DNA from 3 places in the Sinobaca sp. H24 genome. Region 3 is predicted to be linked to each of the others. Evidence: riboswitches for the same ligand, from Rfam matches in the RefSeq annotation. Region 3 holds a riboswitch; each other region holds the start of a gene.
What was found. Region 3 has a riboswitch for S-adenosylmethionine ahead of metK (methionine adenosyltransferase). Riboswitches for the same ligand answer to the same signal wherever they lie in the genome.

Region 1: linked by a shared signal. The riboswitch ahead of MMY81_RS08640 (homocysteine S-methyltransferase family protein) and the one ahead of metK (methionine adenosyltransferase) in region 3 are both predicted to bind S-adenosylmethionine.
Region 2: linked by a shared signal. The riboswitch ahead of MMY81_RS13590 (methionine biosynthesis PLP-dependent protein) and the one ahead of metK (methionine adenosyltransferase) in region 3 are both predicted to bind S-adenosylmethionine.

The regions. Positions count from the first base shown of each region.
Region 1 is NZ_JALBWT010000004.1:252,272-260,531, forward strand. Features, by position in the region: partial or broken gene MMY81_RS08590 (HAAS signaling domain-containing protein) at 1-479, shown strand, start outside; gene MMY81_RS08595 (DUF4097 family beta strand repeat-containing protein) at 466-1,260, shown strand; gene MMY81_RS35075 (TIGR04104 family putative zinc finger protein) at 1,362-1,661, opposite strand; gene MMY81_RS08605 (hypothetical protein) at 1,757-1,981, opposite strand; gene MMY81_RS08610 (hypothetical protein) at 2,028-2,465, opposite strand; gene MMY81_RS08615 (TIGR03643 family protein) at 2,634-2,900, shown strand; gene MMY81_RS08620 (CPBP family intramembrane glutamic endopeptidase) at 2,966-3,658, opposite strand; gene MMY81_RS08625 (hypothetical protein) at 3,670-3,831, opposite strand; gene MMY81_RS08630 (dihydrofolate reductase family protein) at 4,219-4,782, opposite strand; gene MMY81_RS08635 (cysteine hydrolase family protein) at 5,005-5,565, opposite strand; SAM riboswitch class I at 5,886-5,987, shown strand; gene MMY81_RS08640 (homocysteine S-methyltransferase family protein) at 6,102-7,151, shown strand; gene MMY81_RS36240 (undecaprenyl-diphosphate phosphatase) at 8,241-8,260, opposite strand, start outside.
Region 2 is NZ_JALBWT010000009.1:55,965-64,224, forward strand. Features, by position in the region: gene MMY81_RS13565 (metallophosphoesterase family protein) at 90-692, shown strand; gene MMY81_RS13570 (MerR family transcriptional regulator) at 714-1,088, shown strand; partial or broken gene MMY81_RS35255 (cobalamin-dependent protein) at 1,216-1,473, shown strand; partial or broken gene MMY81_RS13575 (YpdA family putative bacillithiol disulfide reductase) at 1,654-2,646, shown strand; gene MMY81_RS13580 (asparaginase) at 2,641-3,621, opposite strand; gene MMY81_RS13585 (PrsW family glutamic-type intramembrane protease) at 3,687-4,352, shown strand; SAM riboswitch class I at 4,606-4,712, shown strand; gene MMY81_RS13590 (methionine biosynthesis PLP-dependent protein) at 4,833-5,936, shown strand; gene MMY81_RS13595 (bifunctional homocysteine S-methyltransferase/methylenetetrahydrofolate reductase) at 5,969-7,816, shown strand; gene metH (methionine synthase) at 7,836-8,260, shown strand, end outside.
Region 3 is NZ_JALBWT010000011.1:95,398-103,657, reverse strand. Features, by position in the region: gene MMY81_RS15590 (YhjD family protein) at 1-93, opposite strand, end outside; gene MMY81_RS15585 (MalY/PatB family protein) at 497-1,660, shown strand; gene MMY81_RS15580 (YwpF family protein) at 1,730-2,206, shown strand; gene ytkD (RNA deprotection pyrophosphohydrolase) at 2,250-2,723, shown strand; gene pckA (phosphoenolpyruvate carboxykinase (ATP)) at 2,757-4,355, opposite strand; SAM riboswitch class I at 4,570-4,683, shown strand; gene metK (methionine adenosyltransferase) at 4,859-6,088, shown strand; gene MMY81_RS15560 (helix-turn-helix domain-containing protein) at 6,106-7,005, opposite strand; gene MMY81_RS33395 (hypothetical protein) at 7,166-7,294, shown strand; partial or broken gene fdhF (formate dehydrogenase subunit alpha) at 7,445-8,260, shown strand, end outside.

The sequences.
Region 1 (8,260 bases), on a different contig from region 3:
AAGAACATTTCTTTATAGGAAAACAGGAAGGGCAGACAGAAGAAGACATCTCCTCTTCTCTTGGCTCCCCCGGGCAGATTGGAAAAGAAATGCTGGCTGTCTATCACTTAGATCAGGTTCAATCTGCAGCTTCAACAGGAAATGTGTTTCGCGCTATATGGGCAGTAGCCGGTTTAAGCTTCTTCAACCTTATTATCGTTCTTGGTCCTTTTATTGGACTGCTCGGCCTTGTGCTTGCCGGATGGGCTGTAGGCATTTCTTTTACCGTTTCTCCTGTTTTAGTACTGGCGGAATTAATAGTTAACCCCGAGGCAAGCAGTATATTCGAATTTTTCATGGCCCTTACGCTCGCAGGAGTCGGCCTCTTGATTTCATTTGGAATGCTCAAGCTGACCAAATGGCTGACAAAAACGTTTATTTGGTATTTGCACTACAATATGCGTCTGGTGAAAGGTGGAGCAAAATATGAGTACAGGTAAAAAAATTATTTTTGTGTCCTTTATCTTGATTTTCATTGGTATAGCCGGAAGCATATTCTCCTTTAATCAGCTCGACTCCAAAGCGTATTCGGCTGAAAAAACACTGGATGAACCTTTTATCAATCTTTCCATGGATTTAAACAATGACAGCATAGAACTGCTGCCGACAGAAGACTCTGTTACCCGCGTAGAGATGCAGGGATTGGATTCGGAAAATCCTGATGACGAAGTCATGATGGAAGTAAGAGATAACACCTTATTTATTGAATCCGCAGAAAGCCCCCAAGTATTCAATATTGGCCTTTTTTCCGAAGAAGCTAAGCTGACGGTCTATCTGCCTGAATCCACCTATGAGTCTGTGGTCATGAAAACAGATAACGGCAATCTTCATGCCTCCCGGCTTAACGTCGAATCGATGAAAGCGGACACGAACAATGGAGATGTTAGGCTTAAAGATATGACGGGCTCACGCACAGAAGTAACGGCAGACAATGGAAATGTTGAAATGGCAGAGGTTCAGGGAGATATATCAGGGACATTAAATAACGGGGACATTACTCTTTCAACGAATGCGATTGAACATCCAATGGACCTGGAAACGGATAACGGAAACATTGAAATAAGCACCGAAACGAAACCGGCCAATGCCGACTTTGCTATCAAAACCGATAATGGTACTGCTCGTTTATTCGGTAAAGATAATTCCAATGAGGTTTTTGGAGAAGGTGAAATCCCTGTAACGCTGCGTTCAAATAATGGGGATATTACTGTTGACCACTAAGCATCCATAAAAAAGAAAGGCCCAGTGCTTAAAAGCATTGCGCCTTTCTTTTTTTATTTAGCCGATCCTTCTTGGAATGCTTTCGCCATCATTACGCCGACTCAGAATAACGGTTCTTCCTGGTTGGAAAGTGTAAGATATATTGGATATAAAGCCGAATATACTGGCAGTGCTATTAAAAAAGCGATTACGGCAGCAATGGAAGGCCCCCAGACAAAATTTAAAGCAAATACAATAAATAGAGTTAAGAATACCATCCCGCTTGCTATCTTTCTTGAGCGCGCTGTCGGATATTGCGTTGATTTGCAGTACGGGCACGTCATCCCCTGTTGAACAGCAAAGGAACACTTTACCGTTTCCCACCATCCCCACGTGTGTGTACAGCTCTGGCATACAGGCATGTAATTCCTCCTTTATGTAAAAAGTAAACAGTTCCCCGGTCTAACATTATTTTTATCAGCCCTTCTCCTCCTCATGTTATCTGTAAGCGGCTTTGCTACCATTCGAAGAAAAATTTTAAAGACATCGTTATGGCGGAGTAAATCAAAACAGCAATCAAAAAAGATGGATAGTGCGTTTCTTTTTCACTTGGCAGTTCATGTTTAAACACGGTAAAAATCATCGCTCCTGAAACAAGGGCAAAAATAAATGATCTAAAAAGAGGAATCAGATCAATATTTAAAGCAACAATCCACCCTATCGCAATTCCCGACCCAAGCATGTACCTGCCGTACTTAGTGTATTCATGGGGAAACTCCCGCCACATCTCATGAGCTACCGCAATAAAATGAAGCCCAATCGCTATACAATAAAAAAACCGCCTCAATACCGGATACTTCAAAGGACAAAACGGTGTAGGAAACGAGGGCATTGTATAACGCATAAAAGGAAATGGCTGACCAGAAAGAAGAGGTATGGGAAATATAGTTCTGCTTAATAATAATTTGTATACCCAGGAAAAGAACAACGCCAATAAGCCCGGCAAAATAAACCTCTGACTCCATCGTAAAATGTCGGTATGGTTCTTCAATATCGGTCTGTTCTTTATGCAGCGTCGGCAGCAGGTAAATAAAAATATAAGAGACCGCCAGTCCTCCTGAAAATGAAAACCATTTCATCCGCATAACCTTTCCAGAAGGGATCAGAGCACCTGCAAAAAAATGGATGATGACGAACACAATACCAACGATAAATGGAATAAGCATAGGCGAACCCTCCGTCCGATAGGCTTCAAAGATATAACACTACTATTCTTACAGTATAAGGGTAAATTCAGTGGTTTATGTAAGTGATCTTCTTCCGGTACCTATTATTCGATCCAGCGCTGTCGTTTTGATAAAATACCCTTACAGCAGTATCGAGGAGGCATGATCATGAAAGAAACCAATCGCCTGACTCCGGAAGATATCGACCGTATTGTAGAGATGGCCTGGGAAGACCGGACTCCCTTTGATATGATTGAAGTGCAGTTCGGCTTAAAGGAAAAAGACGTCATTAAGCTTATGAGAAAAGAAATGAAAGCATCATCTTTCCGCATGTGGCGCAAACGGATGAATAACCGCAGCACCAAGCATGCAGCACTGCGCTCAAAAGAAGTAAAGCGTTTCCGCTCTCCAAATCAAAAGCCTTTGTCATACTAAAATTGAACCAATTCAGGAGCAGACCCTGGATTGGTTTTTTAATCTGCTTTGTTAATTGTTACCATTTATACTATATTGGAAATCGACCTGCTTCTTTTTTTATCTATAATTATTAGTACGGTCAGGACAGCAATGCTTAAGAGAACCATAAACAAAAAGGATAAATACAGCGTCATAAATCCCCCAAATATTTCATCAAATTCCAGCAGCGCTGCATCAGGATCGTATACTCCCCCGCCGGAAATATACCTGGCAATTTCAAGGTACATCAGATGATAATAAATGCTCATCCATAACGACCCTGTATATTCGCGATACAGCTGCAGGGCTATCCCGAACGCAAAGAGCAATATAAAATAATCGATAGTCAGCTGCATCGGTTGATTAAAAAATAGAGCGGCTAATGACATAGCCAGTAAAGGCACACACATGAAAAGAAGCATCTGCAGAAACAAGGAAATAATAAATCGATATTTCTTTCGCAGTTCTGAAAATATCAAGCCTCGAATAAACACTTCCTCCGGGAATGCCTCATACATAAATGCCGTGATAGTATTAATCAAAACGGCAAGCAGAATAGTGCCGGTCAAATTAAGGCGGACGTTTTCAATGCCTCCAAACAAAGCAGCGGTGATAATCCCTGATAGAAGCAGAAGCAATGGCAGTGCTGCCCCAACGAACCATTTAGTTCGGGAATCGGCTTTTGTTAAACCGATGTTTTTAAACAAATCAGGATTCTTTGCTTTCAGCCAATACAAAACGGCAAGAGTCACCCGGTAAACATAATGCCCTGAAGGAAAAGCGCTGTCTCTCGGTTCATTCCCTGCGTTTCGATGAAATAGCGGCCGGTATTTCCCGATATGAATAGAAATATAGATACCAGGAAAAAGTACAAGATTAATCGACTGACTTTATACGTTGATTCTTTCAAACAGCTTCCCCCTCTATTAAAGCCTGGGTGGCTTCGTAAGGTATCACTTCATTTATCAGATTCATTATTCTAAATATAACTTGTCTTCTACAGTGTAACTGAATAATAATTATAAGCTAAAACCAAAAAAGGAGTCAGCCAATGGATTTAAGTACAAAAAGAGGATGGACGTATTTTAGTATCGCGTTGTTTACCTTAGGTGTAGTTTTCTTTTTACTTCGTTCTTCTCCTATAAATATCAATGATGTAACAGAATACATTCTTTATTCTTTTCAATGGGGGTTAATTCTTTTCGGAATAACATGCTTAGTTTTTAGATTGTTTTTTTCTAAATTTATTGGGAAGCGGTAACTGAAAACTTGAACTCTACTATTAAGCGGTACCTGCTCATTGGTCGTTTTTACTTTCCTTAATGATCCTATACCAGATTTCCACTTGTTTTGCGGTCTCAATGGTCCGCAGTTTTTCCAGTTGAATCTCGAATTCTTCCAAGTGGTCGAATAAGCGCATCCCCTGTCCAAGAATGATTGGTGCAAACGCAACCTGCAGTTCATCCGCCAGATTCGCTTTTAATAACTGCTGGCCGACGTCAGCCCCAAGCACCACTACATCTTTCTCTTTGGCCGCCTGTTTAGCCTGATGAACCGCGCTTTCGATACCATCTGTTACGAATGTAATGGTGAGATTTTCATTTTCCTTTGGATGTTCAGCTGGTGGATGATGGGTCAATACAAACAAAGGCACTTGAAATTCATAATTATCTGCATAGGCATCCGGATCTTCGCTCATATCAAAAGTATTCCGTCCCATCACAACCGCTCCCGTTTTTGCCATCTCCGCTTGAATGACTTCATTCGGTTCAAAGCTCTCGTAAAGCTTTCCTAGTTTCCCGTCCCGGTCGCTGATATACCCATCCACCGATAAGATCATCCCCAAGCATACCCTTCCCATGTTCTTCCCTCCACTTTCTTCATTGTCTTCCGTTTAACACTATTCTCTAAGGTGAGAAACCCGTCTCTTTATGTATTCTTCTTTGGCGTCCTATAACCCTTTTAAGAAATTAAATCGATTGCTTTCAAGTTAAAAAAAGATGGGATTTATAAAGTACAAACAACATAAAAAATGTCCGTAAAGTCATGTATGACCTTTACGGACGTTGTTATTAATTTTTACTTAATTGGTAGTTTTCTGCTGCAGGAAATCTTCGGTTGACTTCACTTCTGCATACATGCCCTGCAGTGCGCCTACAAACGAATAATGAACCTGTTCGGCTGAAGTGGTTTTATTTTGATACGTCAACTCTTTTGTCGCGCAGGCATCTTCGATAAGCGTTGTTTCATAGCCTAAATCTACAGCTGCCCGAACAGTAGCATCGATACACATATGTGTCATCATCCCTGCCACTACTACCTTTGTTATACCCTTTTCTTTTAATTGACTCTCTAATTCCGTATTTAAGAAGCTGTTGGGAAAGTTTTTGACGATGATTTTTTCATCTTTCAGTGGCTGAACCGTTTCATGATGTTCTGCCCCTTCTGTATCCGGAAGAAAGAAACCTAAAGCGGGATCGCCTGCGATATGCTGAACATGGAAAATATGGCCGTTGTGGTTCTCTCTAAACCATTCAATAACTTTAGCGGCATTCGCAGCTGCAATTTCAGGATTGCTTAATTCCATTTTGCCACCCGGGAAATAGTCATTTTGAATATCGACAACGATTAAAGCTGTACTCATTCACTTCACCCCATTGCTAAGTTTTTCATACAAGGTAATCATATACTTAATTGCAATTTAAATCGATAAAAGGGTTTTACAAAGGTAGAGGTTGATGAAAACTTTTTTGATGGGCATCATCTAATAGTTAATAACAAAGCAAAAACAAGTACAATATATGGAGCGATAGGGCTTCTAGCCTTGGACGATTTCTACTTCATTCCAGCCAAAGCGATCCAGCTAAGGTCGTACTTTTAAGTTTTGAAAACAAATGTTTTACCTCTGCTTGACTTTCATCAACAGCGATTGTATTCTAAATATTACTAATTTAATACACAACTATTTTATCAAGAGAAGTGGAGGGACTGGCCCTTTGACACTTCAGCAGCGGACTAGTAATAGTACTGTGCTAATTCCAGAAGCAGCAGGCTTGAAGATAAGAAGAGCAATTTGTCGTATTTCGTCAAACCCCCTTCTTAAATAAAGAAGGGGGTTATTTTGTTAGACGAATGCCAGGAGAATTAAAGAATAATAGAGAGAAAAAGGAGAGTATTGTGATGAAACGCAGCTTAGAACAACGACTTAAAGAAGGAACGGTTATTGCCGGAGAGGGGTTTCTGTTTGAACTGGAGCGCAGAGGCTATTTGCAGGCAGGCTCCTTTGTACCGGAAGTGGCTCTGGAAAATCCGGAAGCCCTGAAAGAAACATACCGTGATTTTATGAAGGCGGGGTCTGATGTGGTACTTGCTTTCACATACAACGCCCATAGAGAAAAAATGCGCATCATCGGCAAGGAAGATTTACTGGAACCGCTTAACCGAAGTGCGATCCGCTTAGCGAAGGAAGTAGCCAAAGAACACCCAACGGAAGAAGCATTGGTAGCGGGTAATATATCCAATACGAATATTTTTGATCCGGAGGACCCGGAAGCGAAAGAAAAAGTCAGAGGCATGTTTGCTGAGATGATCGGATGGTGTAAAGAAGAAGGCGTTGATTACATTCATGGCGAAACGTTTTACTACCATGAGGAGGCAGAAATCGCACTGGAGGAAATCCAGAAGCAGGGACTGCCGGCTGTCATTCTGCTTGGACTAATGGGTGAAAATATACTGCGGGACGGTTATACCGTAGAAGACTCTTGTAAAATACTGTCTGAGAAAGGCGCACTAGTCGTCGGAATGAATTGTTTCCGCGGACCGGATACTATGCAGCCATACCTCGAAAAAATATGCGCTCAGGTGGATGGTTACGTAGGCGGACTACCTGTTCCTTATCGCACCACCGAAGAACACCCAACATTTTTCAATTTGCCGGACGGCGGATGCAGCTGCCATCTGCCTACAGAAACGACATTTCCAACAGCACTGGAGCCACTGTCCCACAATCGGTATGAATTGGCTGAATGGGCAAAAGAAGCGAAAAATGCCGGGGTCAATTACATCGGATTATGCTGCGGTGCTTCTCCCGCTATGGTACGGGCGGTTGCTGAAGCAACTGGACTAGAGACCATCAATTCCCAATACTCGCCTGATATGGAAAAACATTTTCTGTTCGGTAAAGACAAGACTTTAAAACAGCATAATCTAAGCTATCGTTCAAAAGCCTAAAGAGTAGATAATTTTATATCTTATGTAAGTTAATAAGAATCAGGTAGTTTGACTAATGCCAGCTTTTTCCTTGGGAATTATCCATGGGAAAGGCTGGCTATTTTATTGCAGCCGCAGATCAACATATCTCACATTTGAATTGATCTAAAATGAACTGGAATATTTATTTAGATCTATACTTATACCTGCAAATTCAGCATAGTTTCTCCTCTTCACCCTTGCGAGTATAAACTTATTTTGCCTGCGTCTTTTCGTAAAAAGGAATTTAATACCAGCCGCCGAATATATCTAATAGCAGATTGTAAAAATCAATAAGCACTCTTTAAGTTTTCACTTAATAATTAAGCATTTCTATCTACTGTCAAAAGGAGCTATTATGACAAAATCCGCTGAAAAGAAACTAAGCATGTGGGCTTTTTTTGTAAACGCCTTGAGCGCCCCCAGAAAAAATATTAAGAAGGATCATCATTTTACGATTAAAAACAGTATCTTTCTCCTCATACTGTTTCTTCTTTTGCTTGCCTTTGTCTTATATGCAGTTAACCTAATCATCATGGTAACTTTTCTTCCTGTTTATGAAAGCATAGGAATATTTGTGTACATTTTTTTGGGACAAACATTGTTTGTGTTAAGTGTTCCAGCCGTGTTTGTGAACTTTTATGTGATCCGCTGGTTCAGCAGGCGTTATTCTGCGACTGAAAGAAGTACGCAAAAAATTTTCAGTGATATGCTGACACTCTTTATTCCATGTATTTTGCTTTATAATCTCAGTTTTTCTTTTTATTCCTATCTGGGTTCATGGCGGTCGATTACCTATCCACTTGGAACGATGTTCATTATTTTCACGTTTGTTTTCTATTTCTCCCGCTCCTTTCTTTTAGTGAAATATTATGTATTAGACAGCCAAAAAAAAACCTCTATGATTATGCTTCTGTACACAGTAATACTTATTGTCTTATTCATTTTTCACTTGGGTATGTTTCTGTCGTTTGGTCCCTTTAGTATCAGCTGAAGACTACTCTCAAATAGTCTGGTTCCATTTGAGGAACTTCATTGATAAAACGGAAACTTCACTCAGTTTATCTCTTATTAGACTCCACGCCGCAGTG
Region 2 (8,260 bases), on a different contig from region 3:
ATTTTTGCAGCCCACCGGGCAGTTGTAAGGAAAGATTTTTTTTTATAAAAGAGCTTCCTGAACACTTTGCAGGAAAAACCATCTTTTTTATTTCTGACATACATAGAAGAAAAATATCCAGGTCTTTAAGCAGGCAGATAAACAAAAAAGCAGATATGATTATAATAGGCGGGGATATTAGAGAAAAAGGCGTGCCTTTTGCAAGAACCGCATATAACCTGCGTCAGCTGCAATGCGGAGCACCGACTTTGTTTGTATGGGGCAATCATGATAAAGAAGAACGAACTTTAGAACTGAAACGTCTTTTAACCTCTTATCATATAGAAATTCTTGCCGGGAACACATATTGCTGGAAGCTTCTGGACCAGGAGCTGCGTATTGCCGGGTTTGACGAAACAACCCGCGGAGCAGACAGCAGCTGGACAAAAGCAGAAATATTGGTTTCACATTATCCGGTTACGGCTTTAGAGGCCTCGACCCGGGGTGAAGCTCATTTTATGCTCACCGGCCATTCTCATGGAGGACAGATTCGTTTAGGTCCATGGGACTGCGCACTCCGGAGGTTGGAAACAGGCCGGACGCTTACCTTATCTGGTAAGCAATGGATATGGAACGACAACTTCTGCGCTTCGCTTTGGCGCAAGGGCAGAAGCTCATTTTATTACATTAGTACCGGTAGAGCATTGAAATAAAGAGGCGCGGGGGGAAAAGAAATGGAACCTACGGAAGGCAAATATAACATAAAAGCTATTTCCAATATGCTAGGTATCCAGCCGGGCACGCTTCGTGCCTGGGAAAGAAGATATAATATTGTTCATCCGGAAAGAAATTCAGCCGGCCATCGGCTGTATACGGAAAAAGACGCAGCAGTTCTCAAATGGATTCTGGGTAAAACAAGCAGCGGTTTCACTGTCAGTCAGGCGGTGGATCTTATAGATAAATTTGAAGATATAGACAGCACGACTGTTCATCCAATGGAAATAGACCATACGTATGCTCTTGCAGAAGAAATTCTTAGCCACCTGCTTCGTTTTAGAGAGGCTGATGCCAGGAAGCTCTCAATAAAGCTTTTTCAATGTTTACATTAGAAAAGGTAACGACGGATATATTGGAACTCTTTTAGTGAAAGTAGGTACATTATGGGAAAACGATCAGATTACTATCGCCCATGAGCATTATATAACTTCTTTTCTACGTACGAAAATTGGAAGTATTATGCACTCCTATAATGTGAAAGGATTTCTGCCTAAAGTGGTAACAGCTGCAGGTCCAAATGAAAGTCATGAACTTGGGCTGCTTTTTTTCACCTTATATTTAAAACGAAAAGGATTCGAGGTCGTCTATCTGGGTGTAGGTATCCCGGAAGAAGATTTAATACAGGTTATGCATGAAATAGACACTAATATCTTTTTTACCTCCTGTACACTGCTTGAAAACCTGGAAACGTCACTGAACTTCATTACGGAGATGGAAAATGGAGCATCCTCATTTAAACATTGGAATGGAGGGCATGCCGTTCAATACATGGATGTGGATAAAGCGCAGAAATACAGCCGTTTTCTGGTTGGTTCAAATGCGGAGGCATGGGAAAATGGATCAGCAACATATTATATAAGCAGATGGAAAACAAAAAGAATTAAAAGGGTGCAGCATATGAGTAGAGAAACAGTAGTAATTGTAGGAGCAGGGCCATGTGGAATAGCAGCTGCTATTGAGTTAAAACGCAGAGGATAGATGCGGGTTATCATTGAGAAACAGAATATCGTAGACGCTATTTACCAGTATCCAGTGCACCAGGTTTTTTTCAGCTCCAGTGAAAGGCTGGAGGTTGGGAATATCCCTTTCACATCGATTAACCGAAAGCCTACCCGCCAGGAAGCACTGGTATATTATAAGCGTGTAGTGGAGCAGGAAGATCTGGCGTATTCATTCATATGACAGTGGATTCGATTGAAAAGACATCCAGCGGTTTTTCTTGTTTCGTCCTGCACAATGACCGGTATACAAAAGGCAGTACACACCGGACTATGTTATTTATAGCGACCGGCTATTACGGTCAGCCGAACAAACTTGAAATTGAGGGAGGCAGCCTTCCGCATGTTTCCCCTATTTTAAAGAAGCCCACCCTTATTTTCATCGGAGTGTTGCCGTAATCGGCGGGAAAAATTCCGCCGTTGATGCAGCGCTTGCGCTTGAAAAAGCTGGAGCATTTGTAACCGTTCTGTATAGGGGCGCTTCCTTTTCAGAGCATGTGAAGCCTTGGATACTTCCGGACTTTGATTCGCTCGTCAGACAGGGGAAAATACATCTCTTATCCGAAGCAGACGTTACGGCTATTTCGGAAGAGGCCGTCGAGTATACACAATGACAAAAACAGAGCGTGGCCGGCAGATTTTGTATTCGCCATGACAGGCTATCATCCGGACCATACATTTTTGGAAAGGGCAGGAGTGCTGAACGGAGAAGCGGGGCGCCCTCATTTTAATAAAGAAAACAATGGAAACAAATGTTTCTGGGCTCTATGTTGCTGGCGTCATCGCAGCCGGTGATAATGCTAATGAAATTTTTATTGAAAACGGCAGATGGCATGGGGAACAGATTGCCTCTCATATTAAAGAAAAAGAAAGCTGGCCTTCGTCATTATGACGGCCAGCTTTCAAATGTATTGGTAAGTTCTGTTCCGGTAATTCCTGCTTCGAGGGCAATCATTAATTTAAGCCGGGCTTTTTGGCCATTTAATCCATTTGAAAAAATAACCCCTTTGTTTTTCAGCTGCATGCCTCCACCGGCATACTCATAAGTTGCCTGGACAATGCCGCTGTAGCATCTTGATACAAGAACAACGGGGATATTCCTTGCTATAAGCGACTCGATAGCGGGCACTATAGCGGGCGGGACGTTTCCCTGGCCGAATGCTTCAATGACGAGGCCGGAAGGAGAGGCGGACTCTAACAAGTCTATCGTTTCTCTTTCCATCCCCGCATAAGCCTTGAGAAGAAATACTTTCTTCGTTAAAGAGGAAATAGAAAACTGCTCTCTAACGGAAGGACTGTGATGAAAAAGAATACCGCGCCGCGTGACGAGACCGATTGGTCCAAATTGAGGACTCTGGAATGTAGCTACATTAGAAGAGTGCGTTTTCGTTACGTTGATTGCAGAATGAACTTCATCATTCATCACAACGAGCACTCCCTTTTCTCTAGCCTGCTCAGAAGAAGCCGTTCTAATGGCAGCCAGAAAATTGTAAGGACCGTCTGCCCCTAATTCATTGCTTGAACGCATAGCACCTGTCAAAATAATTGGTATTGGGGAACGATGAAGAAGATCGAGAAAGTAGGCTGTTTCTTCAAGCGTATCCGTTCCATGCGTTATAACAATCCCATCGTACAGGCCTTCAGCTAGTTTTTCGTTAATAAAAGCAGAAAGCTCGAACATATTTTCAGGCGTAATATGAGGGGAAGGAAGATGAAAGAACGGGATCACGGTAATGTCAGCTACCTGCTTGGCTTCTTCATGCCATTGATCCAGAGGGTTTTTTTCCCCCGGCGCTACGCTTCCAGTCTGCTTGTCTTCTTTCATGGAGATTGTGCCCCCGGTATGTATTGTTAAAATCCGCTTCATAAGAATACCTCTTTTCTATTAATGGTTAGCCGGCAATTACAGAGCAGGAAAGGACGGATGCGCGAGTGTTTGCTATCATAACTGCGGCCCTGGCGCCTTCGATCGCATTTTTAAGCTACTATTATCTAACACAGGAGACAACTTCTGGTTCCTTTTACAAAACGGTCCGTACTTTTCTCTTTGGCATGCTGCTTGTTTTTCCAATTGTGACAGTGCAATATGCGCTTACAGAAGAGACAAGTACGGAGGCTTCCGTCTTCTTTCAGGCTTTTTTATATGCCGGGCTGCTCGAGGAATTTTTTAAATGGTTTATTTTGTGCGCTGCCGTTATTCCTTTTATCCGGATCCATTCTATTTACGATACGACCCTTTATGCGCTTGCTGTAGGGCTTGGTTTTGCTGCAGCAGAAAATATTCTTTACCTCGCAGCGTATGGCGTGGATATAGCCTTTGGAAGGGCATTTCTGCCGGTGGCCAGCCATGCTCTGTTTGCCTGTACTATGGGATATTATATAGGGAAAGCCTCCTTTTTGAAAGGCGCTGCCGGAAAAATGTTCTTGTTTTTAGGCCTGGCGGTCCCGTTCGTTTTACACGGCACGTACGATTTGCTATTATTAATCGACCGGCAGTACATAGTCTATTTGATGCTGCCTCTAGGGTTTCTGATATGTTGGATAGCTGTAAGAAAAGAAGAAAAGGGAAAAAGGTTTAGGCAGATGGAAGGGGAATAGACGGCCTATGATAGAGGAAAAACGATATCGCGTCGTCATACGATGCCCGAGGTGCGGGGAGAAATTTGTTCTTAAAGGAAGCAGGAAAGAAGACGGTACGATCCAAACTGGTTTTGTCCGCTGTGTCTGCGGAAATAGCAGCCGTTTATATGTAGATACTGCTCCTGAATAAATTCAACAAATTCGCACAATTTGATTGCATTTCGATCGTTAATCTTGTAAGGTTTTACTACACAACTATATAAATAAAGCTTTCTTATCCAGAGAGACGGAGGGATCAGGCCCTATGAAGTCTCAGCAACCAGCCTACACAGGTCAGGTGCTAAATCCGCCGGGCAGAAGATGTCCGAGAGATAAGAAGAGGTGCTCTTATAAATCGCAGACCTTCTTCTTACTTTTAGAGGAAGGTCTTTTAGCGGAATGATAAATTAGGATACGCAGGCAACTATATAGTAATAAGCCACAAAAAGGGTGACAATAATGGATAAGAAATTTCACATCGAAACAAATCTAGTACAAATTGGAAATAAAGAAGACCCAAGAACGGGAGCCGTAAGCGCCCCTATTCACATGTCTACTGCTTTCCGTCACGAGGGATTAGGCGAGTCGACAGGGTTTGATTACTCCCGTACCGGCAACCCTACAAGAGACATTCTGGAGCGGGCAATCGCCGGATTGGAAAATGGTGCCAAAGGGTACGCATTGAGCTCAGGAATGGCTGCTATTCAAACGCTGTTTGCCATTTTTGATAAAGATGACGAAATTCTTGCTTCCCAGGATTTATATGGAGGAACGTACCGGCTTTTTGAAGAGGGATGGAAAAACTGGGGTATTACGATTGCATATGGCGACCCGAGAAACGTAGAGGCATTTGAACAAAAGATTACCGAACGCACGAAAGCCCTTTTTATAGAAACGCCGACCAATCCATTAATGCAGGAAGCCGATATTTCTGAAATGTCAAAATTGGCCAAGAAACACGGTCTCTGGCTGATTGTGGATAACACTTTTTACACACCGATTCTGCAGCGTCCGCTCGATATGGGTGCCGATATCGTTATACACAGTGCTTCGAAGTATCTGGGCGGCCATAATGATATTATTGCCGGATTAATCGTTACAAAAGATGAGCAGTTAAGCAGCCGGATTACGGCTTTTCATAACGGGATGGGTACAATACTGTCGCCTATGGATTCCTGGCTGTTAATGAGAGGGATGAAAACATTGTCCCTGCGCATGGAAAAGCATACAGAAAACGCACGGGCAGTAGCGGAGTTTCTGGATACACATCCAAAAGTGACGGACGTATTGTACACCGGAAAAGGCGGTATGCTTTCCTTTCGGATTGAAAATGAGCAGTGGGTCGACAGCCTGCTCCGCGGTCTGAACCTTATCACATTTGCAGAAAGTCTGGGCGGTGTAGAGAGCTTCATGACATATCCGGCCACACAAACACATGCTGATGTTCCGGAGGAAGTCCGGATTGCCAACGGCGTCTGTAACCGGCTGCTCCGTTTTTCTGTAGGTATTGAAAATAAAGAAGATATAATCGCGGATTTAGGGCAGGCGCTCGACCGCCTGTAAAAGAAAATCACGAATCAGGGGAGTGGCTCGTTGTGAATTTGGCAGAGGAATATTCAAAACGCATGTTAATTGGAGACGGGGCAATGGGAACGTATCTATATGAAAAAGGATACAGCGGTTCCTATGAAGCATTAAATATATCTGAGCCCGGCCTGGTTAAAAACATCCATAAAGAATATGTAGAAGCAGGGTCGGATATTATTCAGACCAATACGTATGCAGCAAATCGTATTAAGCTTGCCAAGTATCAGCTGGAAGATAAAGCAGCTGATATAAACAGACTGGGCGTTGAAACAGCCCGGGCAGCTGCAGAAGGCAGAGCTTTTGTTTTTGCCACAATAGGCGGTATAAAGGGCCTTCAGAAAATGGAAGAAAACGATGAAGATATACGCAGCGCTTTTTCTGAACAGCTGGACGCTCTGCTGAAAGCGGAACCGGACGGCATTATTCTGGAAACGTTCTATGATCTTCAGGAAATTTTATCGGTCATTAAGCTTGCGAAAAGCAAAACAAACCTGCCGGTGATCGCCCAGGTAGCGCTCGGTGAAGTAGGCGTTATGCACAGCGGGATGCCGCTGGGAGAAGCATTTAAACAAATGACGGCGGCCGGCGCGGATGCTGTGGGAGTGAACTGCCGAATGGGGCCGTATCACATCCTGCGGTCCCTGGAAATGACACCCCTCGATGAACATACCCTTTATGCGGTACATCCAAATGCAAGTCTTCCGGATATCGATGATGGACGTTTTGTTTACCAATCAAATCCAGACTATTTTTATGAAAAAGCCCTTGATTTTCAAAACCAGGGGATTGGTATTATCGGAGGATGCTGCGGTACAACACCGGAGCACATAGCTCAAATAGCTGCAGCTGTTAAAAACACAGCTCCAAAAACGCGGACGGCGCAGGCCGTGGCTCAAAAAGCCGGACAGTTTTCTATTGTAGAACCTCCTTCATCAGAGCCCAGCCTCAGAGAGAAAGCAAAGCAATCTGTAACGGTTATTGTAGAGCTTGATCCACCCAAGAAGCTGGCCACATCCAAATTTGTAGAAGGAGCTCAGGCTTTGTATCAATCCGGTGCAGACGCTGTTACAATGGCGGATAACTCATTGGCAAGTCCACGGATTGATAATTTGGCAATGGGAGCACTCGTTAAAAGCATGACACAGGCGCGGCCGCTGCTTCACGTAGCCTGCCGCGACAGAAACCTTATCGGTCTTCAGTCCCATTTGATGGGAATTAATGCTCTCGGCATTCATGATATTCTTGCTGTAACGGGTGATCCCACGAAAGTCGGGGATTTCCCCGGAGCTACTTCTGTATATGACGCTAACTCTTTTGATTTAATTCAATTAATGAAAGAAATGAACAAAGGATTGTCCTTTTCGGGAAAGTCGCTCGGCCAAAATACCACGTTTACAGTTGGCGCGGCATTTAACCCTAACGTGCGGAATGTGGACCGTGCCGTGCAGCGCCTTGAAAAGAAAATCACTGCCGGAGCCGACTACTTTATGACGCAGCCGGTTTTTGGAGAAGGACAGTTTAAAGAAATATACGAAGCAACAAAACATATGGATGTGCCGGTATATATCGGTATCATGCCCCTGGTGAGCAGCCGGAATGCTGAATTTTTACACAATGAAGTGCCCGGCATTAAGCTGACAGATACAATCCGCCGAAGTATGGCCGATTGCGGGGAGGACCGCGGCCGGGCAGCAGAAGAAGGTATCGCAATAGCGAAAACACTGATCGACGAAGCGATGGAATATTTTAATGGCATTTATTTAATCACTCCATTCCTTCGTTATGATATTACGTGCCGTCTAACTGAATACATTAGAGAAAAAGCATCGGTACGAATAGAAGAAAAAAGCAAGTGAACAGAGTGGAGGGGATCAAATGCTTAAAACAGCAATCCAGGACAGGCTGAAAACATCTATTTTGATTTTAGATGGAGCCATGGGAACGATGCTTCAAAACGCTGATTTAACTGCAGAAGATTTTGGCGGGGAAGAATATGAAGGGTGCAACGAGTATTTAAACGTGACCGCACCTCACGTTCTTGAAAAAATCCACCGTGACTATCTGGAAGCAGGGGCGGATATTATTGAAACCAATACATTTGGAGCAACAAGTATTGTACTTGCAGACTATGATCTGCAGCATATGGCAGAAGAATTAAATATTGCGGCAGCCAAGCTGGCTAAAGATGCGGTAAGAGAAATAGAAACAGAAGACTTTCCGCGTTACGTTGCCGGAGCCATGGGACCGACGACAAAATCTCTTTCTGTAACCGGTGGAACAACATTTGAAGAGCTCACGGA
Region 3 (8,260 bases):
TTTATTCAGCTGTCTGCAATCGCGCTGTAATGCTTTTAAAAGAAAAATAGAATAAATATAATTGTCGATTAACCCCTGGCAGTCTTCATTCATGATGAATCGCCTCCCTTGTTCTCTTATTATTAGTATACACGAACGTGTGTTCTTTTAAACGTATTTATTCCTATTGTTTTTTCGGGCAGGATAGTAAACCAGCTTCAAGGGGATATTGGAAGATCAAAGAAAGCGGCTTATACAAACATTAGAAAAGCGGGTAAAAGTATTGGGAAATAGAATAAATGCTATCTTAAAAACTGATGTTCAGCTATCTCAGCTTCGTTGTAAGGGAAGGGGGCAATTCTTTCCCGATTTTTAATTCTGTACCAGATAAGAAAAGACAAAAGCCAGAAGGAGAAGATACGACCCCTTCCTCTTGAAAAATAAGCATAAAAGAGGCAAACTAAAGAAAGATATATGGAGAATATGAAAACAACAGCTATTGGGAGGCCTGCAGGACATGGTTTTTGAAAATGTAATTGATCGAAAGAAAACGAACTCAATGAAATGGGACTTTACAGCAGAACGTTACGGATCAAGTGATTTATGGCCAATGTGGGTAGCCGATATGGATTTTCAGGCACCTAGGCATGTGCTCGATGAAATGCAGAAAATTGTAGATCACGGTGTGTTTGGTTATCACCGCAGGCCTGAAAGTCTGCAGGAAGCAACACTCGCGTGGATTGAAAAGCGCTTTAACTGGAAAGTAGAAAAGGAGCAGCTTGCTTTTACGCCGGGAGTCGTTCCTGCCATTAGTCATTTAATTCAGACCTTTACAGAAAAAGGCGACGGCGTGATTATTCAGCCGCCGGTTTACTACCCGTTCTACGCGCTTATTGATAATAATGAACGTAAAATGATGAAAAATCCTTTAAAAGAAACAGACGAAGGGTTTACGTTCGATCTGGAAAACCTCGAAGAACAGATGAAGCAGGGAGCGAAAATGCTTCTGCTTTGCAGCCCGCACAATCCGATCGGACGTGTCTGGGAAAAAGAAGAACTACAGGGAGTAGCTGCTCTTTGTAAACAATATGGCGTGTTTGTCGTGTCGGATGAAATACACGCAGATTTGATTCTGGAAGGCACGCACACTCCTTTTTCCACCATAGCAAAAGAGCATGGAGTGGAAACAATGACGTGCATGGCGCCAAGCAAAACCTTTAATCTGGCTGCTTTATCTTTATCATATGTTGTATTTGACCAGGTAGACTCCAGAAAAGCCTATGAAAAACATCTGGCAGACGAATTTGTAGAAATTAACAACCCGTTTGCAACGGCTGCAGCAGAAGCGGCCTACCGTGAAGGCGAAGAATGGCTGGAAGAGCTGCTTGTATACCTTCGTGGGAACGTGGAATACGTTAAAGACTATGTGGAAAGCAATATGCCGGATCTTCATGTGATCAAGCCGCAGGGCACCTATTTAATCTGGATTGATATGAGAGCCCTCGGTCTTTCTGCCACGGAGCAGCAGAACTGGCTGCGTGAGGAAGGCAGGCTGGCGGTAAGTGACGGCCACATTTTTGGAACAGAGGGAGCAGGTTTTATCCGTATTAATGTAGCCTGCCCCCGTGCCAACGTAGAAGAAGGTCTCCAGCGTCTATATAAAGCGTATCAGGCTCTTTAAGATAACGGGCATCAGAAAGAGGCCGGCTTCGGCCTCTTTTACATAGAATGACAGCGGGGGGAAACCTTAATGAAGACGTTTCGGCTTGTGTCCTTTCAATGCCTGGAGCAGAAAGATGGAGAGATTGTCCACCTTCCGATTCCTTTAAAAGAAGGATTAATTATCAACCGGGAAGAAAAAGACGGGAGCTGGCTTATTAATGCAGTAGTCGACCGGGATCAGGAGACCTGGTTTATTCATTCCAGAGATCAGGAAAATCCACTTGTTATAGAAGTTATCATTACCGACCCCCGAAACGAACCGGCGATCATGACAGGAACAGTAATGGACCAGTCTGATTTAAGCGAAGGCATCAGCCTGTTGATTAAGGCAAAGATGGCAGGCGGCCAGGAAGATGTCTCGCAGATGATTTTAGAAGATCTTGCTAAAGAAGGATATACGGGATCGGAAATGATTGAAGAATTTCAGGTGCGCAAAAAAAATTCCAGAATACGGTCAGCAAAAATGGCCCAGCGTATTTTTGAATCATTCGGCAGTACAAACTAAAACAGGCCGGCAGGAACACGAGCTAAAGGAGCTTTTCATGAACATTTTTACGTTCCAGGATTACTATAAAAATGAAGTACAGCTGACATTTAACGATCATGGTTTTATTTCGGATCCGCGACATGTGCTGGTAATCTGCCGGTATAAAGAGAAGTGGCTGCTTACCAGGCATTCAAGGCGCGGACTGGAATTTCCGGGCGGGAAAGTGGAAGCCGGCGAACTTCCGGACGACGCAGCGGTGCGGGAAGTCTGGGAGGAAACAGGAGCCGTTCTAGCTTCCGTCGAATGGCTTGGACAGTATAAAGTAACAGGAAAAGCAGAGGTTATTTATAAAAATGTATATTTTGCCCGGGTAGAAGAACTCATCCCGAAAGAGGATTATATGGAAACCCTTGGACCGGTTCTCTGCAGGGAGCTTCCGGCAGATTTAAAAAATAAGGCGACCTTTAGTTTTTTAATGAGAGATGACGTTATTCCTTACTGCCTTACTGAGCTTAAACAAAGAAATTGGACATGAAAAAGCACTGCCGGCTGCCGGCAGTGCTTTTCTTTATTCTGCTGAAGCGAACACGCTCGGGCCTGCGGCTCGAATGTTATCGGAAACAGAAGTGAATTTTTTAAAGTTTTCCTGGAACTGCTGGGAAAGCTCTTTAGCCTTTTCATCATAAGCGGCTGTATCTTTCCATGTCTGTCTCGGCTGAAGCACCTCATCGGGCACGCCGGGACAGCGAAGCGGGATATGAAGGCCGAAAAATGGATCCTTGACCGTTTCGCAGTTCTGCAGTTCTCCCTGCAGTGCTGCCTGAACCATCGCTCTCGTATAAGCAAGGTTCATTCTTTCCCCTACACCATAAGGACCACCGGACCAGCCGGTATTTACAAGAAACACATTTACCTCGTGCTGTTCTATTTTATCTCCAAGCATTTCCGCATAACGGGATGCTTCCAAAGGAAGAAATGGAGAACCGAAGCATGTGGAAAAAGTAGCCTCTGGTTCCGTAATACCACGTTCTGTTCCGGCAAGCTTACTCGTGTATCCGCTTAGAAAATGGTACATAGCCTGTTCTTTGGAAAGTCTGCTGATGGGCGGCAGCACGCCGAAAGCATCAGCCGTTAAAAACACAATAGTGGATGGATGTCCGGAAATGCTCGGCATCATCGTATTGGGAATGCTGTCCAACGGGTAGGCGGCCCTCGTATTTTCCGTTAAGGATACATTATCGTAGTCAGGGGTCCGGCTTTCTTTATTCGTTTTAACATTTTCAATAACAGCTCCAAAATGAATAGCATTCCAGATTTGGGGCTCTTTTTTGAAAGATAAATTAATACATTTAGCATAGCAGCCGCCTTCAATGTTAAATACACCATTATCGGACCAGCCGTGCTCGTCGTCTCCGATCAGGTAGCGGTTCGGATCAGCGGAAAGAGTAGTTTTCCCTGTACCGGAAAGACCAAAAAACAAAGCGGTATCACCCTCTGTGCCAACATTGGCTGAACAGTGCATAGACAATACGTTCTGCTGGGGAAGAAGGTAGTTCATGACGGAGAAAATCGATTTTTTCATTTCTCCGGCGTATTCGGTGCCGCCGATTAGTACAATACGTTCTTCGAATGAAATAATAACAAATGCTTCTGAAGATGTTTTATCCACGGCAGGATCTGCTTTAAAGTGCGGAGCAGAAATAATCGTAAAGCCGGCCTCGTGTGTCTGCAGTTCCTCTTCCGAGGGACGGATGAACAGCTGCTTGGCAAAAAGATTATGCCAGGCATCTTCATTAATCACACGGATTGGAAGCCGGTAGGCAGGGTCTGCTCCTGCAAAAGCCTGCGTGACAAACAGTTCTTTTTGTTCAGCAAGATGAGTCATTACTTTTCTATAGAGGTCCGTGAAGATCTGTTTGGAGATCGGCTGATTTACCGGGCCCCAGTCTATATCATTTAGTACGCTCTCTTCTTCAACAATAAATTTATCTTTTGGAGAACGGCCCGTATATTTACCGGTTTCCACACTAAGGGCTCCACTGGCTGTAAGAATACCTTCTTTTCTGGCCAACGCTCTTTCTACAAGGTGTGAAACGGGCAGATTCATATGAATGTTGTCACCATGAAGAAGGTGATGAATTTCATTGGAAAAATCTAAAGTAGTCATGGCGGCAAAATCCTTTCTTTTCTTGAATAGTATCATCTAATTGTTAATTAGTATAACACATTAAAAATATTAGTCTATACTACTAGTGGAAATTTTCAAAAATAAATCACGCTATTCTGTTAATGGAAAAAAATTTTTTTTAGACATACAGCATAGGAAAATGCTTTATTTGACAAGAGATTGGAACTGAGGTAACATATTTTTCGAACGGATACTCTTATCCCGAGCTGGTGGAGGGACAGGCCCTGCGAAACCCGGCAACCATCCGAAAGTGTGAAACGGAAAGGTGCTAACCTGGAGAGACGACTGTCGTCTTGGAAGATAAGAGGCGAAAAAGGAACGGATAGAAACCCCCTTTTCCTCGCCATGGAAAAGGGGGTTTTGTGTTTTCTTTCTCTTCTTCTTCTATATAATAAGGCGGCTTAGGCAGCGTGCATACTATTATGCAGCAGGCAGAAGTACGGCAGAATAAGTTATAAGCAGGATAAAAAGGAGGATATTTCATGGAAACAATTGGACGCCGCCTGTTTACATCAGAGTCTGTTACAGAAGGACACCCTGATAAACTGTGTGATCAAATTTCAGATGCAATATTAGATGAGATATTATCGCATGATCCAAATGCGAGAGTAGCTTGTGAAACAGTAGTGAATACAGGCCTTGTGCTTGTTGCTGGAGAAATTAGTACATCTACGTATGTAGATATTCCAAAGATTGTAAGAGAAACGCTAAAAGAGGTGGGATACACCAGGGCAAAATACGGTTTTGATTCCGAAACGTGTGCCATTCTTACTTCTATTGACGAACAATCAGCAGACATTGCCCAGGGAGTCGACGTAGCGCTGGAATCGCGCGAAGGTTCAATGACAGAAGACGAGCTGGAGGCAATTGGTGCAGGAGACCAGGGTCTTATGTTTGGTTATGCAGATAACGAAACAAAAGAATTAATGCCTCTTCCAATTTCCCTTGCTCATAAATTGGCCAGAAGGCTGACCTACGTGAGAAAAGAAGGAATTCTTCCTTACCTTCGTCCCGACGGAAAAACACAAGTAACGATCGAATACGGCGATGACGGGAAGCCGCTTCGTGTAGAAACGATTGTTATTTCAGCCCAGCATCAGGAAGATATTACGCTGGAGCAGATAGACAGCGACCTTAGAGAACACGTTATTGACCCTGTTGTACCGGAAGCTCTTTTAGATGAAGAAACAAATTACTTTATGAACCCGACCGGCAGGTTTGTTATCGGTGGTCCTCAGGGGGATGCCGGTCTGACAGGTAGAAAAATAATTGTAGATACGTATGGAGGATATTCGCGTCATGGAGGCGGAGCCTTTTCAGGGAAGGATCCGACAAAAGTAGACCGTTCCGCTTCGTACGCCGCTCGTTATGTTGCGAAAAATATAGTAGCTGCTGAACTGGCAGAACGATGCGAAGTACAGCTTGCCTATGCTATCGGAGTTGCCCGTCCTGTATCTATTGCGGTGGAAACATTTGGCACCGGAAAAGTATCGGAAAGCGTACTGGTAGATCTGGTGAAAGATAATTTTGACCTGCGTCCTGCAGGGATCATCAAAATGCTGGACCTTCGCCGTGCTATTTACAGACAGACGGCTGCCTACGGCCACTTTGGACGTACAGACGTAAATCTGCCGTGGGAAAAAACAGATAAAGCGGAACTGCTGAATCAGCTGGCAAAAGAAAAAAACAATAAAAAAGAAAGACGGCCCTAAAATGGGGTCGTCTTTTTTTATTCGTAGTGTATTTCTTTTAATACGCCGTCTTTTATAAACTGTTTCATATCTTTGTCCATTAAATCGACCAAATGATGCTGCCGGGTGGATTTAAACATCCCCAAAGCTTCATTCCAATGCTCGAGCCCCTTTTCGGTCTCTCCCATCAGCAGGAGGTTCCGGCCCTTCTGATAAAGCAGCTCACCGAAAACATACATAGTTCTTGTCTCCAGACATCGTTTTATGCCTTTTTCACACCACTGCGCTGATTCTTTATAGCGCTTTTGTTTTGTGAGTGAAATGGCGAGCGTGTAAGTTAATTTCATTTCAATAGAAGGATTTTTTCTTTTTTTCATCTGCTTCCATTTATTCAGCGCCTCTTTACATAGTGCTTCAGCGTCTTCGTAGCGTTCTTCCAGATTATAAAAAACAGCTAAAGAGTTGCTTATTTCGGCTTTTCTTTCGGTAAAAGAAGGATTAGGGTCAATCGAGATGGAGAATAGAAGCTGCTCGAAGGCTTCTTCCGTTTTTCTATAAAGATGGTATAAAAAAATTCCCTTATGCCAGGCTATGTACTGTTTGTACAAAGGGGGCGTAAAAAGAGGGTTGTCTTTTTCATATAAAATCAAAGCTTCCATCTGTTTATAATCCTGCGTGAAGCGGCATTCCTCAAGCTGGTCAAAAACGTCCTGCACGTAGTCCGGGCGCTCTGAAACGGCCTCTTCAAAGAAATAATACATATCAGCGCCAAGTTTTTCAGCAATTTGAAACAGCGTATTCGAATACGGGATAATAGAGCCGTTTTCGATTTTGCTTATCTGGGCCTGGGTGCAGATGCCATCAGCCAGTTCAGCCTGGGTCATATGATTATACTGGCGCAGCTCCTGAATTTTTTTTCCTACTCTCGAAAAGTCCACTAGATTTCCTCCTTTCTGTTTATTCCTATAATTATTATAACCAACAGGTACTAAAGATGGAAGTAAAAATCTATATAAATGCCTATAAATGGCTTATAAAGGAAAATGTTAATAAGTAGTAGTTATATTATACTACTTTTACGAAGAGGAGGTGATTTGATTGAATAAAGTAGGATACGTGTTTGCTGCAGCAGCAGTATGCGTAATAATAATGAATTTTCAGGGGACGGATGTACTTTTTACAGGCTTTTCCCAACTAACGCCGCTTAATCTTCCCCACAAACATTAATTGAAGGACAGTACGGCATTTTTACATAATTTGGATCATCTCCCTTTACGTTTGTCAAACGGCAATGAGGGGTATATACTTTTTATAGTTTAGGTCTATAAACTCGATAGCGGGTTTGGCAGCTTAACAATAGTAGAAAGGAGATGAACATTGCCGGAAAGAATTCAAATCACCTTTAACGGTGAAAAGAAAACAGTAGAAAATGACCAAAGTGTCCTGCAATATACAATTGGAAACCTTCAGAACTTCCTAACGTATGCTATCATCCAAGCCTTGGAGCCATTGAAACCTGTGATACATGCATGGTTAAAGTGAACGGGGAAATGGTTAGAGGATGCTCGACGCCTTGAATGATGGAGACGTGGTAGATTCTGTATCATCTGATGTACAGGAAGCACAAGTTGTAGCAATGGACCGGATTCTGCATAACCATGAGTTGTATTGCACAGTTTGTGATTATAATAATGGCGGCTGTGAAATACATAATACGGTGAAAGAAATGAAAGTAGAGCACCACCAAGCGAGCCTTTTGAACCGAAACCTTACGAAGAGGATAATACAAATGCGTTTTACCGCTATGATCCGGATCAGTGTATCCTCTGCGGGCGCTGTGTAGAAGCCTGTCAGGATGTTCAGGTGACAGAAACGCTTACTATTGACTGGGAGCGCCAGAAGCCGCGTGTTATCTGGGATAATGATGTACCGATTGATGAGTCCTCCTGTGTATCCTGTGGTCACTGCTCAACAGTATGCCCATGCAACGCCCTCATTGAAAAATCCATGGTGGGAGAAGCAGGCTACATGACAGGAATTGACCAGCAGACACTGCGTCCAATGATAGAAGTAACCAAGCAGGTGGAAACAGGCTACAGTTCTATTCTGGCCATTTCTGATATGGAAGCCGCTATGCGTGAAAGCCGCATCGAAAAAACAAAACAACAGTATGTACTTACTGTGGAGTAGGCT